Regions from separate parts of the Streptomyces sp. NPDC055966 genome, predicted to be linked through region 1. Evidence: riboswitches for the same ligand, from Rfam matches in the RefSeq annotation. Region 1 holds a riboswitch; each other region holds the start of a gene.
The links. A riboswitch is a leader RNA that binds a small molecule or an ion and turns the genes downstream of it on or off. The one in region 1 is predicted to bind thiamine pyrophosphate.

Region 1 (4,057 bases):
CGTCCACCGCGCGCAGCACGGGCAGCATGGTCCGTACGACGAAGGGGGCGCCGACCAGCGCCTGGGCGAGGGGGACGAGGATCCAGGACTGCCGCAGGTCCAGCGGCGGCTTGTCGAGGGCGATCAGGAAGCCGAAGCCGACGGTCACGGCGGAGACGCCGAGCGGCAGCATCAGCAGCGCGTCGAAGCTCCGGACCAGCCGTCCGGCGTCCCGGCGGGCGAGCGCGGCGGCGGCGAGAGCGCCGATCACGACGGCGATGGCGGTGGCGGCGACGGCGTACTGGAGCGAGGTCCACACCGCGTGGATGGGCGCCACCAGGAACGTACCGCCGTCGGAGCTGGTGAGGGCCCGGTAGTAACCGAGGCCGGGGGCGTCGAGGGAGCGCTGGACGAGGACGGCGAGCGGCAGCACGAGGAGCAGCGCGACGGTGACGAGGACACCGGCGAGCAGTGCCCACTGCCCGCTCCCGCGCGGCCGGCGGGCGGTCGTCTCGGGGGCGACGAGCCGCAGCGCGGTCTCCCGGCGCCGCACGGTCCAGGCGTGCACGGCGAGGATCGCGCCGACGGCGGCGAACTGCAGGAGGGTGAGGACCGCGGCCGTGGACAGGTCGAAGACCTCGGAGGTCTGCCGGTAGATCTCCACTTCGAGGGTGGAGAAGGTGGGGCCGCCGAGGATCTGGACGACGCCGAAGGAGGTGAAGGTGAACAGGAACACCATCAGCGCGGCGGCGGCCACGGCGGGCGCGAGCGCGGGCAGGGTGACCTTGCGCCAGGCGCCGAACGGGGAGGCGCCCAGCATGCGGGCGGCCTCCTCCTGCCGGGGGTCGAGCTGGGCCCACAGACCGCCGACGGTCCGTACGACGACGGCGTAGTTGAAGAAGACATGGGCCAGCAGGATCGCCCACACCGTGGTGTCCAGCCGTACGCCCCACAGGTCGTCCAGCAGCCCGCCGTGCCCGACGAGCGCGAGGAAGGCGCTGCCGGCGACGACCGTCGGCAGCACGAACGGGACGGTGACCACGGCCCGCAGCACCTGCTTGCCCGGGAAGTCGAGCCGGGCGAAGACATGGGCGGCGGGCAGCGCGAGGAGCAGGGTGAGCGCGGTGGAGGCGAGCGCCTGCCAGGTGGTGAACCACAGCACGTGCCGGATGTCCGGCTGCGTGACCACGTCCGCGATCCGCCCGAACCGCCAGGCGCCGTCCGCCTTCAGCCCGCGCGCGACGATCGCGGCGACCGGCCAGGCGAAGAACAGCGCGAAGAACGCGACGGGCAGGGCCATCAGCCCGAGCCGCGTCACGTTCCCGCGTGTCCTCCGCCGTGTTCCGGCTACTTCAGTACGAGCGAGGTCCACGCCTTGACCCACTGGTCGCGGTTGGCGGCGATCGTGCCGGGGGCCATGGTCTCGGGGTGCTGGGCGGCCGGGCCGTACGCGGTGAACTCGGCGGGCACCTTCGCGCCCTTCAGCACCGGGTAGACGTACATGTTCAGCGGCATGTCCTCCTGGAACTCCTTGGAGACCAGGAAGTCGATGAACGCCTTGGCGCCCTTGGGGTTGTGGGCGTTGCTCAGCAGCCCGGCGAACTCGATCTGCCGGAAGCAGGTGCCGTTCGCCACGCCGGTCGGTGCCGTGCTGGGCCGCTTCTTGGCGTAGATCACCTCGGCGGGCGGGGAGGAGGCGTACGACACGACCAGCGGCCGGTCACCGCCCGCCTTCTTGCCCTCGGAGGAGCCGGAGAACTCCTGGTAGTAGGCCTGCTCCCAGCCGTCGACGACCTTGACGCCGTTGGCCTTGAGCTTCTTCCAGTAGTCCTGCCAGCCGGTGTCGCCGAACTGCGCGGCGCTGCCCAGCAGGAAGCCGAGGCCCGGCGAGGAGGTGGCCGCGTTCTCGGTGACCAGGAGGTTCTTGTACGCGGGCTTGGCCAGGTCGGCGAAGGACTGCGGCGGGGTCAGCTTGTGCGCGCTGAAGTAGGCCTTGTCGTAGTTGACGCAGATGTCGCCGTAGTCGATCGGCGTGACCCGGTGCTTGTCCTTGTCCAACTGGTAGGCGGCGCCGACCTGGTCGAGCCCCTTGGCCTGGTACGGCTGGAAGAGGCCGTTGTCGAGGGCGCGGGAGAGCAGGGTGTTGTCGACGCCGAAGAAGACGTCGCCCTGCGGGTCGTCCTTGGTCAGGACGGCCTTGTTGACGGCCTGCCCGGCGTCGCCGTCCTTGAGGACCTTGACCTTGTACCCGGTCTTCTTCTCGAAGTCCTGGAGCACGCTCTTGGAGACGGCCCACGAGTCGTGGCTGACGAGGGTGACGGTCTTGGAGCCGGCACCGCTCTTGGTGTCCGCGGATCCGCACGCGGTCAGCGTCGACATGGCGACGAGGCCGAGGCCGACCGCGGTGGCCACGAGGGTCTTGTTGTGCACTGGATGTCCTCCTGGGGTTGGCCAGGAAGAACGCGGCCCTGCCCAGGGAGCTGGGCAGGGCGCAACAGCTTGAGTGATGACCGAACTTCCTACCCAGAATGACCTGGGCGAGGTTCAGAGGGTCTGCGGCCCTGTCCGCCGCACTCTCAGCGCTGTGGCGCTCCCCTGTCGGAATATGAAGGTGTCGATATGGAGATGTCGATATGAAGATGTGCGTGACGGTGGCCAGATTACCGCTCGGTGGCCGCCAGCTGACCACAGGCTCCGTCGATCTCCTGGCCCCGGGTGTCCCGGACGGTGACGGGCACGCCGTGCGCCGCGATGGCTTCGACGAACGCCTTCTCGTCCTCGGGCCGCGAGGCGGTCCACTTCGAGCCCGGCGTCGGGTTCAGCGGAATGAGGTTGACGTGCACGGGCTTGCCGCGCAGCAGCCGGCCGAGCCGGTCACCGCGCCAGGCCTGGTCGTTGATGTCCCGGATCAGCGCGTACTCGATGGACAGCCGGCGCCCGCTCTTCTCGACGTACTCGAACCCGGCGTCCAGCACCTCGCGCACCTTCCACCGCGTGTTCACGGGGACGAGGGTGTCGCGCAGCTCGTCGTCGGGAGCGTGCAGGGAGATCGCGAGCCGGCACTTGAAGCCCTCGTCGGCGAACCGGTGGATGGCCGGCACGAGCCCGACGGTCGAGACGGTGATGCCGCGCTGCGAGAGCCCGAGCCCGTCCGGCGCCGGGTCGGTGAGCGCGCGAATGGCTCCGACCACCCTCTTGTAGTTGGCGAGCGGCTCCCCCATGCCCATGAAGACGATGTTGGAGAGCCGGGCAGGCCCGCCGGGCACCTCCCCGTCCCGCAGCGCGCGCATGCCGTCGACGATCTGGTGGACGATCTCGCCGGTGGACAGGTTCCGGTCCAGGCCCGCCTGTCCGGTGGCGCAGAACGGGCAGTTCATGCCGCAGCCCGCCTGCGAGCTGATGCACATGGTGACCCGGTCCGGGTAGCGCATCAGCACGGACTCGACCAGCGTGCCGTCGAACAGGCGCCACAGCGTCTTGCGGGTGGTGCCCTGGTCGGTGGACAGATGCCGGACGACGGTCATCAGCTCCGGGAACAGCGCGTCGCGCAGTTTCTCCCTCGACCCGGCAGGGATGTCCGTCCACTGCTCCGGGTCGTGCGCGTACCGCGCGAAGTAGTGCTGCGAGAGCTGCTTGGCGCGGAACGGCTTCTCACCGATCTCGGCCACCGCGTCCTTGCGCTCGGCGGGCGTGAGGTCGGCGAGATGCCGCGGCGGCTTCTTGGCTCCGCGCGGGGCGACGAAAGTGAGTTCTCCGGGCTTAGGCATGGCTGTACCAGTGTCTCAGATCAAATTCCGTGACCTGCGGCCCATGACGCGTACGGTGATCGTCGGCCGTCGCCATTTGTCATCGCTGGCCACCCTCGGACGGCCCAGAGACGGCCCGGCTCCTGGCCCGGAGAAGTCGCTGGCGCTAGCGGCGGGAACGCTGACGTCAGCGACCCCGCCAGCGGCCGAAACGCCCGGTGACCAGCATGTCAGCAGTCAGCGGGCCGGTTCCTGCGCGATCCCCGCAGCACTCGGCATACGTGGCCGTCCGACCAGGAGGAGGGCTCAGTCGAGCGTGAATGAGCCGCCCT
Region 2 (4,057 bases), on a different contig from region 1:
GGCGGCCGGGCTTGGTGGGGGTGGGCCAGCAGGGGCCCGTGCAGAAGTAGTCCACGCCGTCCTGCGCGGCGGCCGCGGCGGCCTCGGACTCGGCGTGCGTGGAGCGGCCGATCAGCACCTCGTCGCCGAGGACCGCGCGGGCCGCGGGGACGGGCAGGTCGCCCTGGCCGAGGTGGAGCACGTCGGCGCGGGCGGCGTGGGCGACGTCCGCGCGGTCGTTGACCGCGAGGAGCTTGCCGTGCCGGGCGCAGGCGTCGGCGAAGACCTCCAGGTGCGCCAGCTCCTCGGCGGCCTCCATGCCCTTGTCGCGCAGCTGCACGATGTCGACACCGCCGGCCAGGACCGCGTCCAGGAACTCGGGCAGGTCGCCCTGGCGCCTGCGCGCGTCCGTGCACAGGTACAGGCGGGCGCCGGCGAGCGCGGCGCGTGCGGTGTCGGACATGCGTGGGTCCCCCCGGGGTCGGTGTCGCTGACGGATGTCGGGGTGGCGTACGGGCCGCTGCTCACGGCGGCGGCCCGTACGCCCCCTCGTGGTAGGGCTCGGCTCAGACGGCGAGCGCCTGGGCGCGGCGCTTCACCTCCGTGCCGCGATTCTCGCTCAGGGCCTGCGCGGGGGTGCCGGGCAGGGTCGGGTCGGGGGTGAAGAGCCACTCAAGCATCTCTTCATCCGTGAAGCCGTCGTCCCGCAGGAGCGTCAGGGTCCCGGTCAGGCCCTTGACGACCTTGTCCCCGTCGATGAAGGCGGCGGGGACGTGCAGCGCCCGGTTCTCCCCTCGGCGTACGGCGATGAGCTGGCCCTCCTTGACCAGCTGCCGCACGCGCGTCACCTCGACGCCGAGCATCTCGGCGATGTCGGGGAGGGTGAGCCAGGCGGGGACGAGAGCATCGATCTTTGCGTCAATCTCGGTCACGTGAACAAGCCTGCCATCCCCCACTGACAGTCGGAAGTCAGGCAGGTCCAGGCGGGAGGGTGTGGGAGGGTGTGCTATTCGGCGACGGCGTCCTTCAGAGGCCTGCCCGGATCCGCCAGCGCCCGCGCGTCCATCCTGCGGCCCGCCTCGATCAGCCTGCGTCCCTGGGCCAGGTCGCGCGGGCGGCCCACGGCCAGCAGGGCCACCAGGCGGTCCGCGCGCAGCCAGCACACCGTCCAGGCCGGGCCTGCCGGGTCGCCGCGCCACACCAGTCGGTCGGCCGCCGCGTGGTGCCCGGCGTACTGCACGAACCGGCCGAACTGCTCGGACCAGAAGTACGGCACCGGGTCGTACTCCGTCGGGGTCTCGCCCATGATGTTCGCGGCGACCGTGCGCGGGCCCTGGAGGGCGTTGTCCCAGTGGTGGACGAGCAGCCGCTCCCCGTAGCGGGCCGACGGGAAGGAGGCGCAGTCGCCGACGGCGTACACGTCCTCGACGCTGGTGAGCAGGCGGGCGTCGGCGACGATCTCGCCGTGGGCGCCCAGCTCGATGCCGGAGCCAGCCAGCCAGCCGGTGGCCGGGCGGGCGCCGATGCCGACGACGACGGCGCCCGCGGGCAGCCGCGTGCCGTCGGCGAGCACGACCGCGCCCGGCTCGACGCGCTCCACGCGCGCGTTGGTGCGCAAGGTGGCCCCGCTGTCCGCGTACCAGGCGGCCATGGGTGCCGCGACCTCCGCGGGCAGGGCACCCGCGAGCGGCCGGTCGGCGGCCTCGACGACGGTGACCGCGCAGCCCGCCGCGCGCGCGGCGGTGGCGAACTCGGCGCCGATCCAGCCGGCGCCGACGACCACGATCTCGTGCTGCTCGGCCAGGACCGGCCGCAGCCGCTCGGCGTCGTCCAGGGTGCGCAGCAGATGCACGCCCGGCACGCCCTCGGTGCCCGGCAGGGTGATCGGCTCGGCGCCGGTGGCGAGGACCAGCACGTCGTACGGCACCGGGCCCGCCTCGGTGTCCAGCTCGTGCGCGGCGGGGTGCACGCCCAGCGCCTCGCAGCCGAGCCGCAGCTCCACGCCGAGCGACTCGAAGTCCACCTCGAAGGCCGAGTCCTCGGCCTTGCCGAGGAGCACGGCCTTGGACAGCGGCGGCCGGTCGTAGGGCTGGTGCGGTTCGGCGCCGATCAGGGTGACGGCGCCCTTGAAGCCTTGCTCGCGCAGGGCGACCGCGGTCTGCACCCCGGCCATGCCCGCGCCGACGACGACCACGCGCCGCCCCGGTGACGTGCGTTCTTCCGCTGTCTGCTCGCTCACCCGATCACCATAGGCACGTGACAATCCGTCAGTCATGGGGCGTGCTCGGTGACCTGTTCCACAACACTCGTCCCGCTCCCCGCCTGCGACTCCCACTCCCAGGTCTCCGCGAGCCGCACCCGCCCGTCCGGCAGCTCCGCGACCGTGGACACGCAGTGGCCGCAGGAGGTCGTGCCGTCGGTCTTCAGCTGGACGTAGCGGAAGTCGAGCCGGTCCCCCTCCCGGGTGCCGACCAGATGGCCGCGGACCACGTCGCCGCCCGCGTACTCGGCCCAGATCTCGCCGTCCTTCTCGTGGTACAGGAACCGGGTGCGCGTACCCACCTGACCTGGGGCTTGGTCCGCGACCGGGGCGAGGATGAGTCCGTCGAGCGAGCGGGCCATGGGCAGGGGCTCCCTTACGGGTGAGGCGGGCCGCGGGCTAGGGTGGCCACCGTACAAGCACTCGCGGGAGCCCGGACGCACCGGGCTGAGAGGGAGGCTGGCGGCCTCCGACCGTACGAACCTGATCCGGGTCATGCCGGCGAAGGGAGGGGCTGGACGCCCATGTCGTCACGTACGTCCGACACGTCCGACGTCCTCGTCATCGGGGGCGGAATCATCGGCCTGGTCACGGCCTGGCGCGCGGCGCAACGCGGGCTCGCCACGGCCGTGGTGGACCCCGAGCCCGGCGGCGGGGCCGCGCGGGTCGCGGCCGGGATGCTGGCCGCGGTCACCGAACTGCACTACGGCGAGGAGACCCTGCTCGCCCTCAACCTCGAATCGGCGCGCCGCTACCCCGACTTCGCCGCCGAGCTGACCGAGCTGACCGGCCACGGCCTCGGCTACCGCCGCTGCGGCACCCTCCAGGTCGCGCTCGACGCCGACGACCGTGCCCATCTGCGCGAACTGCACGCCCTCCAGCGGCGCTCGGGCCTGGAGTCCGAGTGGCTGTCCGGGCGGGAGTGCCGGCGCCTGGAGCCGATGCTGGCACCCGGGGTGCGCGGCGGGCTGCGGGTCGACGGCGACCACCAGATCGACCCGCGGCGGCTCGCGACGGCCCTCGTCGTCGCGTGCGAACGGTCCGGCGTGGTGTTCCACCGCGCGTGGGCCGAGCGGCTGGACGTCGCGGCCGGCCGCGCCGCCGGGGTCACCCTCGCCGACGGCACCGCGCCGCGCGCCGGGCAGGTGGTGCTCGCGGCCGGCAGTCTGAGCGGGCGGCTCGCGGGGGTGCCCGAGGGGCTGCTGCCGCCGGTGCGGCCGGTCAAGGGGCAGGTGCTGCGGCTGACCGTGCCGCGCGCGTACGCGCCGTTCCTGAGCCGTACCGTGCGGGCCGTCGTCCGCGGCGGGCACGTCTACCTGGTGCCCCGGGAGAACGGCGAGCTGGTCGTCGGCGCGACCAGCGAGGAGCTCGGCTGGGACACGACGGTCACCGCGGGCGGCGTGTACGAGCTGCTGCGCGACGCGCACGAGCTGGTGCCGGGCATCACCGAGCTGCCGCTCACCGAGACCCGCGCCGGGCTGCGCCCCGGCTCGCCGGACAACGCACCGCTGCTCGGCCCGTCCGGGCTGGACGGGCTGGTGCTGGCCACCGGGCACTACCGCAACGGGGTGCTGCTCACGCCGGTCACCGGCGATGTCATGGCAGGACTGCTGGCCGACGGCGAACTGCCGGAGGAGGCCCGCCCGTTCACACCGCGGCGCTTCGGCGCCGTCGCCCCCTCCGCCGCCCTTCAGGAGCAGCCCGCATGAACATCTCGATCTCTGTCAACGGAGAGCGCCGGGAGATCGTTCCGGGCACCGCGCTCGACTCCGTCGTCCGCTCCCTGGTCGCCGCGCCCTCCGGGGTGGCCGCGGCCGT
Region 3 (4,057 bases), on a different contig from region 1:
GCACCATCGAGGCCAAGCGCACCATGGGCAAGATCGTCCTTGTGCCGTGACCGACTCGATCACCAAGCAACCGGCATGGTCCGCGCTTCGCGTGACGCCCTCACGTCGACTCGGAAACGCGGACCGCTTGCAGCCGGAACTCAGTCCGCGATCGGCAGATACACCCGGTTCCCCGCCTCGGCGAACTCCTTCGACTTCTGGAGCATCCCCTCAGCGACCTCCTCCGCCGACGCCCCCTCAGCCGCCGCGCCACCGAACCGCTCTGTGATGCTTTGGCTAATCTTCATGCTGCAGAACTTCGGCCCGCACATGGAGCAGAAGTGGGCCGTCTTGGCGGGCTCGGCCGGCAGGGTCTCGTCGTGGAACTCCCGTGCCGTGTCCGGGTCCAGCGCGAGGTTGAACTGGTCCTCCCACCGGAACTCGAAGCGGGCGTCGGACAGCGCGTCGTCCCACTCCTGCGCGCCCGGGTGTCCCTTGGCGAGGTCGGCCGCGTGGGCGGCGATCTTGTAGGTGATGACGCCGGTCTTGACGTCGTCCCGGTTGGGCAGGCCCAGGTGCTCCTTGGGCGTGACGTAGCAGAGCATCGCCGTGCCCCACCAGGCGATCATCGCGGCACCGATGCCGGAGGTGATGTGGTCGTACGCCGGAGCGACGTCCGTCGTCAGCGGGCCGAGCGTATAGAACGGAGCCTCATCGCAGATCTCCTGCTGAAGGTCGATGTTCTCCTTGATCTTGTGCATCGGGACGTGTCCCGGGCCCTCGATCATGGTCTGTACGTGGAAACGCTTGGCGATCGTGTTGAGTTCCCCGAGCGTGCGCAACTCCGCGAACTGCGCCTCGTCGTTGGCGTCCGCGATCGAACCCGGCCGCAGGCCGTCGCCCAGCGAGTAGGTGACGTCGTAGGCGGCGAGGATCTCGCACAGTTCCTCGAAGTTCTCGTACAGGAACGACTCCTTGTGGTGCGCGAGGCACCATGCGGCCATGATCGAGCCGCCGCGCGAGACGATGCCGGTCTTGCGGTTGGCGGTGAGCGGCACGTACGGCAGCCGGACGCCCGCGTGGACGGTCATGTAGTCCACGCCCTGCTCGGCCTGCTCGATGACCGTGTCCTTGTAGATCTCCCAGGTCAGCTCCTCGGCCCTGCCGTCGACCTTCTCCAGGGCCTGGTAGAGCGGCACCGTGCCGATGGGAACGGGGGAGTTGCGCAGCACCCACTCGCGCGTCGTGTGGATGTTGCGGCCGGTGGACAGGTCCATGACCGTGTCGGCGCCCCACCGGGTCGCCCAGGTCATCTTCTCCACCTCCTCCTCGATGGAGGAGGTCACCGCGGAGTTGCCGATGTTGGCGTTGACCTTCACCAGGAACCGCTTGCCGATGATCATCGGCTCGATCTCCGGGTGGTTGACGTTGGCCGGCAGCACCGCGCGGCCGGCCGCGATCTCCTCGCGGACCACCTCAGGTGAAACGTTCTCCCGGATGGCCACGTACTCCATCTCCGGAGTGATCTCGCCCCGGCGCGCGTACGCGAGCTGCGTCACCGCCTGGCCGCTGCGGCCCCGGCGCGGCTGGCGCGGCCGTCCCGGGAAGACCGCGTCGAGGTTGCGCAGCCCGCCGCGCGGCGAGGTGTGCTTGATCCCGTCGTCCTCGGGGCGGACGGGACGGCCCGCGTACTCCTCGGTGTCACCGCGAGCGATGATCCAGTTCTCCCGCAGCGGCGACAGTCCCCTGCGGACATCGGTGTCGACGACTGGATCGGTGTACGGGCCCGACGTGTCGTACAGCGTGACCGACTGCCCGTTGGTGAGATGCACCTGGCGGACCGGCACGCGCAGGTCGGGGCGCGAGCCCTCGACGTACGCCTTGTGCCAGCCGATGGACTTCCCGGTCTCCTGGGACTTCTCGTCCTGAACGGAGACAGGCGTGCGTGCGTCCTTGTTGGTCATGAGACCTACTCCCTACGCCGGCATTACCCGGTAACAGGTTCGGCGGTCGACGCAGCGGTTTCCGTCTGCCGGTGTATCCCGTGAAACGGACGTCGTTCCACGTGAAACATCGCGAATACGGAGGTCAGCGCCCTCTCAGCCCGGTGCTCCGAGCTCCCGCGTGTGCAAAGGTGCCTACACGCTAGCGTCATATGTGGCGTACTGAACAGTGGGCCCCCGGGCGTTCTTGCAATGATCGGGCGGTGACCAGGACCGAGCAGTACCCGTACCAGCCCCCCGAGCCGCGCCGCCGGGACGGCTCAGCGGCAGGCGACGGCCACGGCCAGGCCGTCACGACGCCGGGCCCCGGGCACGGTTCTGGGCACGGCCCAGGCCGGGGATCCGGCGGGGACGACGACCATCGCCACGACCGCGGCCACGCACACGGGCACGGTCAGCCGCAAGCCCCCGGTCACGCACACGGCCACGGTCACAGCCACAGCCATGGGCCTGCCGCGCCGGTCTCCCGGCACCTGCGCAAGGTCATCGCGGCGATCCTGATCCCCTTCACCGCCGCGGTCGTGGTGGGGCTCGTGGTGCTGTGGCCGGGCGGTGCGCCGCCGCACAAGCGCACCGGCGTCGGCTTCGACCAGCAGACCCAGCAGGCCACCGTCACCCAGGTCGTCGAGGTCAGCTGCAAGTCGGTGAACGCCTCCGGCGAGACCCCCACCGGCGACACCGCCACCGCCGAGGGCAACTCGGCCCAGCAGGAGGCGAACGGCACCTGTCACAAGGCCACGATCCGGATCGACACCGGCAAGGACAAGGGCCGCACCTTCACCGAGATCGTGCAGCCCGACCAGCCACGGCAGCTGCACCAGAGCGAGGCCGTCGTAGTCGCATACGAACCCTCCGCGCCCAAGGACCTGCAGTACTCCGTCACCGACGTCAACCGCCGCTTCCCGATGGGCCTGCTGGCCGGGATCTTCGCCCTCGCCGTCGTGGTCGTGGGCCGACTGCGCGGCGTCATGGCGCTCGTCGCGCTGGCCATCAGCTTCATGGTGCTGAACTTCTTCATCCTGCCCGCAATCCTGCAAGGGTCGAACCCTCTCCTCGTGGCGGTGATCGGGTCCAGCACGATCATGCTGATCGCCCTCTACCTGTGCCATGGCCTGTCCGCCCGCACATCGGTGGCCGTGCTCGGCACGCTCGCCTCACTGGCGCTGATCGGCATCCTCGGCTCACAGTTCATCGACTGGGCCGCGCTCACCGGCAACACCGACGACCAAACCGGCCTGATCCACGGCCTCTACCCGAAGATCGACATGAGCGGTCTGCTGCTCGCCGGCGTCATCATCGGCTCGCTCGGCGTCCTGGACGACGTGACGGTGACGCAGACGTCGGCCGTCTGGGAGCTGCACGAGGCCAACCCCTCTCTCGGCCGGCGCGCGCTGTACCGGGCGGGCATCCGCATCGGCCGCGACCACATCGCCTCCGTGGTCAACACCCTCGTCCTCGCCTACGCCGGCGCCGCGCTGCCGCTGCTGCTGCTGTTCTCGATCGCGCAGAGCAGCGTCGGAACGGTGGCCAACAGCGAGCTGGTCGCCGAGGAGATCGTGCGCACCCTGGTGGGCTCGATCGGTCTGGTCGCCTCTGTCCCGCTCACCACTGCGCTCGCCGCGCTGGTGGTCTCCGCCGACCGCCCCGGCCCGGACGCCCCGGCCGGAAACGGCGCCCAGCCCGCCCCGGCACGCGGCGGCCGGGGCCGGCGCCGGAAGCGGTGAGGCGTCAGCCCCTGCGGAGGTCAGGCAGCGGCCACGCCGGATGTCCCAGAGAAGCGTTCCTGCATAGCTCCACGCACCACGCGGAGGCCCTGAGCCCCCCTGCCGTAACGCTTCAGCCGGCGCTCTGTTCCTCGGCCAGGATGCGGTCCAGGGCCTCCTCCAGGTGCGCGTCGAAATCGGCGAGCGCACCCTCCTGACCCAGCGGCACCAGCTTGTCGGTGCGGTCCAGGAAGGCCACGAGCGGCGGCGTCGACGAGCGGAACAGCGCCTGGTCGCCACCGACCTGAAGCCTGATCAACACTTCGCCGAGCGCCTCGGAATCGGCGGGGGCGATGTGCACATCCCCTTCCC

Region 2: linked by a shared signal. The riboswitch ahead of thiO (glycine oxidase ThiO) and the one ahead of ACFC8N_RS22305 (thiamine ABC transporter substrate binding subunit) in region 1 are both predicted to bind thiamine pyrophosphate.
Region 3: linked by a shared signal. The riboswitch ahead of thiC (phosphomethylpyrimidine synthase ThiC) and the one ahead of ACFC8N_RS22305 (thiamine ABC transporter substrate binding subunit) in region 1 are both predicted to bind thiamine pyrophosphate.

Annotation. Positions count from the first base shown of each region.
Region 1 is NZ_JBHJYK010000010.1:129,994-134,050, forward strand. It holds gene ACFC8N_RS22300 (ABC transporter permease) at 1-1,279, opposite strand, end outside; gene ACFC8N_RS22305 (thiamine ABC transporter substrate binding subunit) at 1,327-2,409, opposite strand; TPP riboswitch at 2,478-2,586, opposite strand; gene rlmN (23S rRNA (adenine(2503)-C(2))-methyltransferase RlmN) at 2,640-3,746, opposite strand.
Region 2 is NZ_JBHJYK010000023.1:76,487-80,543, reverse strand. It holds gene thiE (thiamine phosphate synthase) at 1-442, opposite strand, end outside; gene ACFC8N_RS37875 (Rv2175c family DNA-binding protein) at 546-911, opposite strand; gene ACFC8N_RS37870 (FAD-dependent oxidoreductase) at 986-2,218, opposite strand; gene ACFC8N_RS37865 (hypothetical protein) at 2,251-2,601, opposite strand; TPP riboswitch at 2,655-2,766, shown strand; gene thiO (glycine oxidase ThiO) at 2,764-3,948, shown strand; gene thiS (sulfur carrier protein ThiS) at 3,945-4,057, shown strand, end outside.
Region 3 is NZ_JBHJYK010000004.1:181,723-185,779, forward strand. It holds gene ACFC8N_RS10585 (NADP-dependent oxidoreductase) at 1-50, shown strand, start outside; gene thiC (phosphomethylpyrimidine synthase ThiC) at 141-1,943, opposite strand; TPP riboswitch at 1,936-2,113, opposite strand; gene ACFC8N_RS10595 (YibE/F family protein) at 2,186-3,706, shown strand; gene ACFC8N_RS10600 (SsgA family sporulation/cell division regulator) at 3,819-4,057, opposite strand, start outside.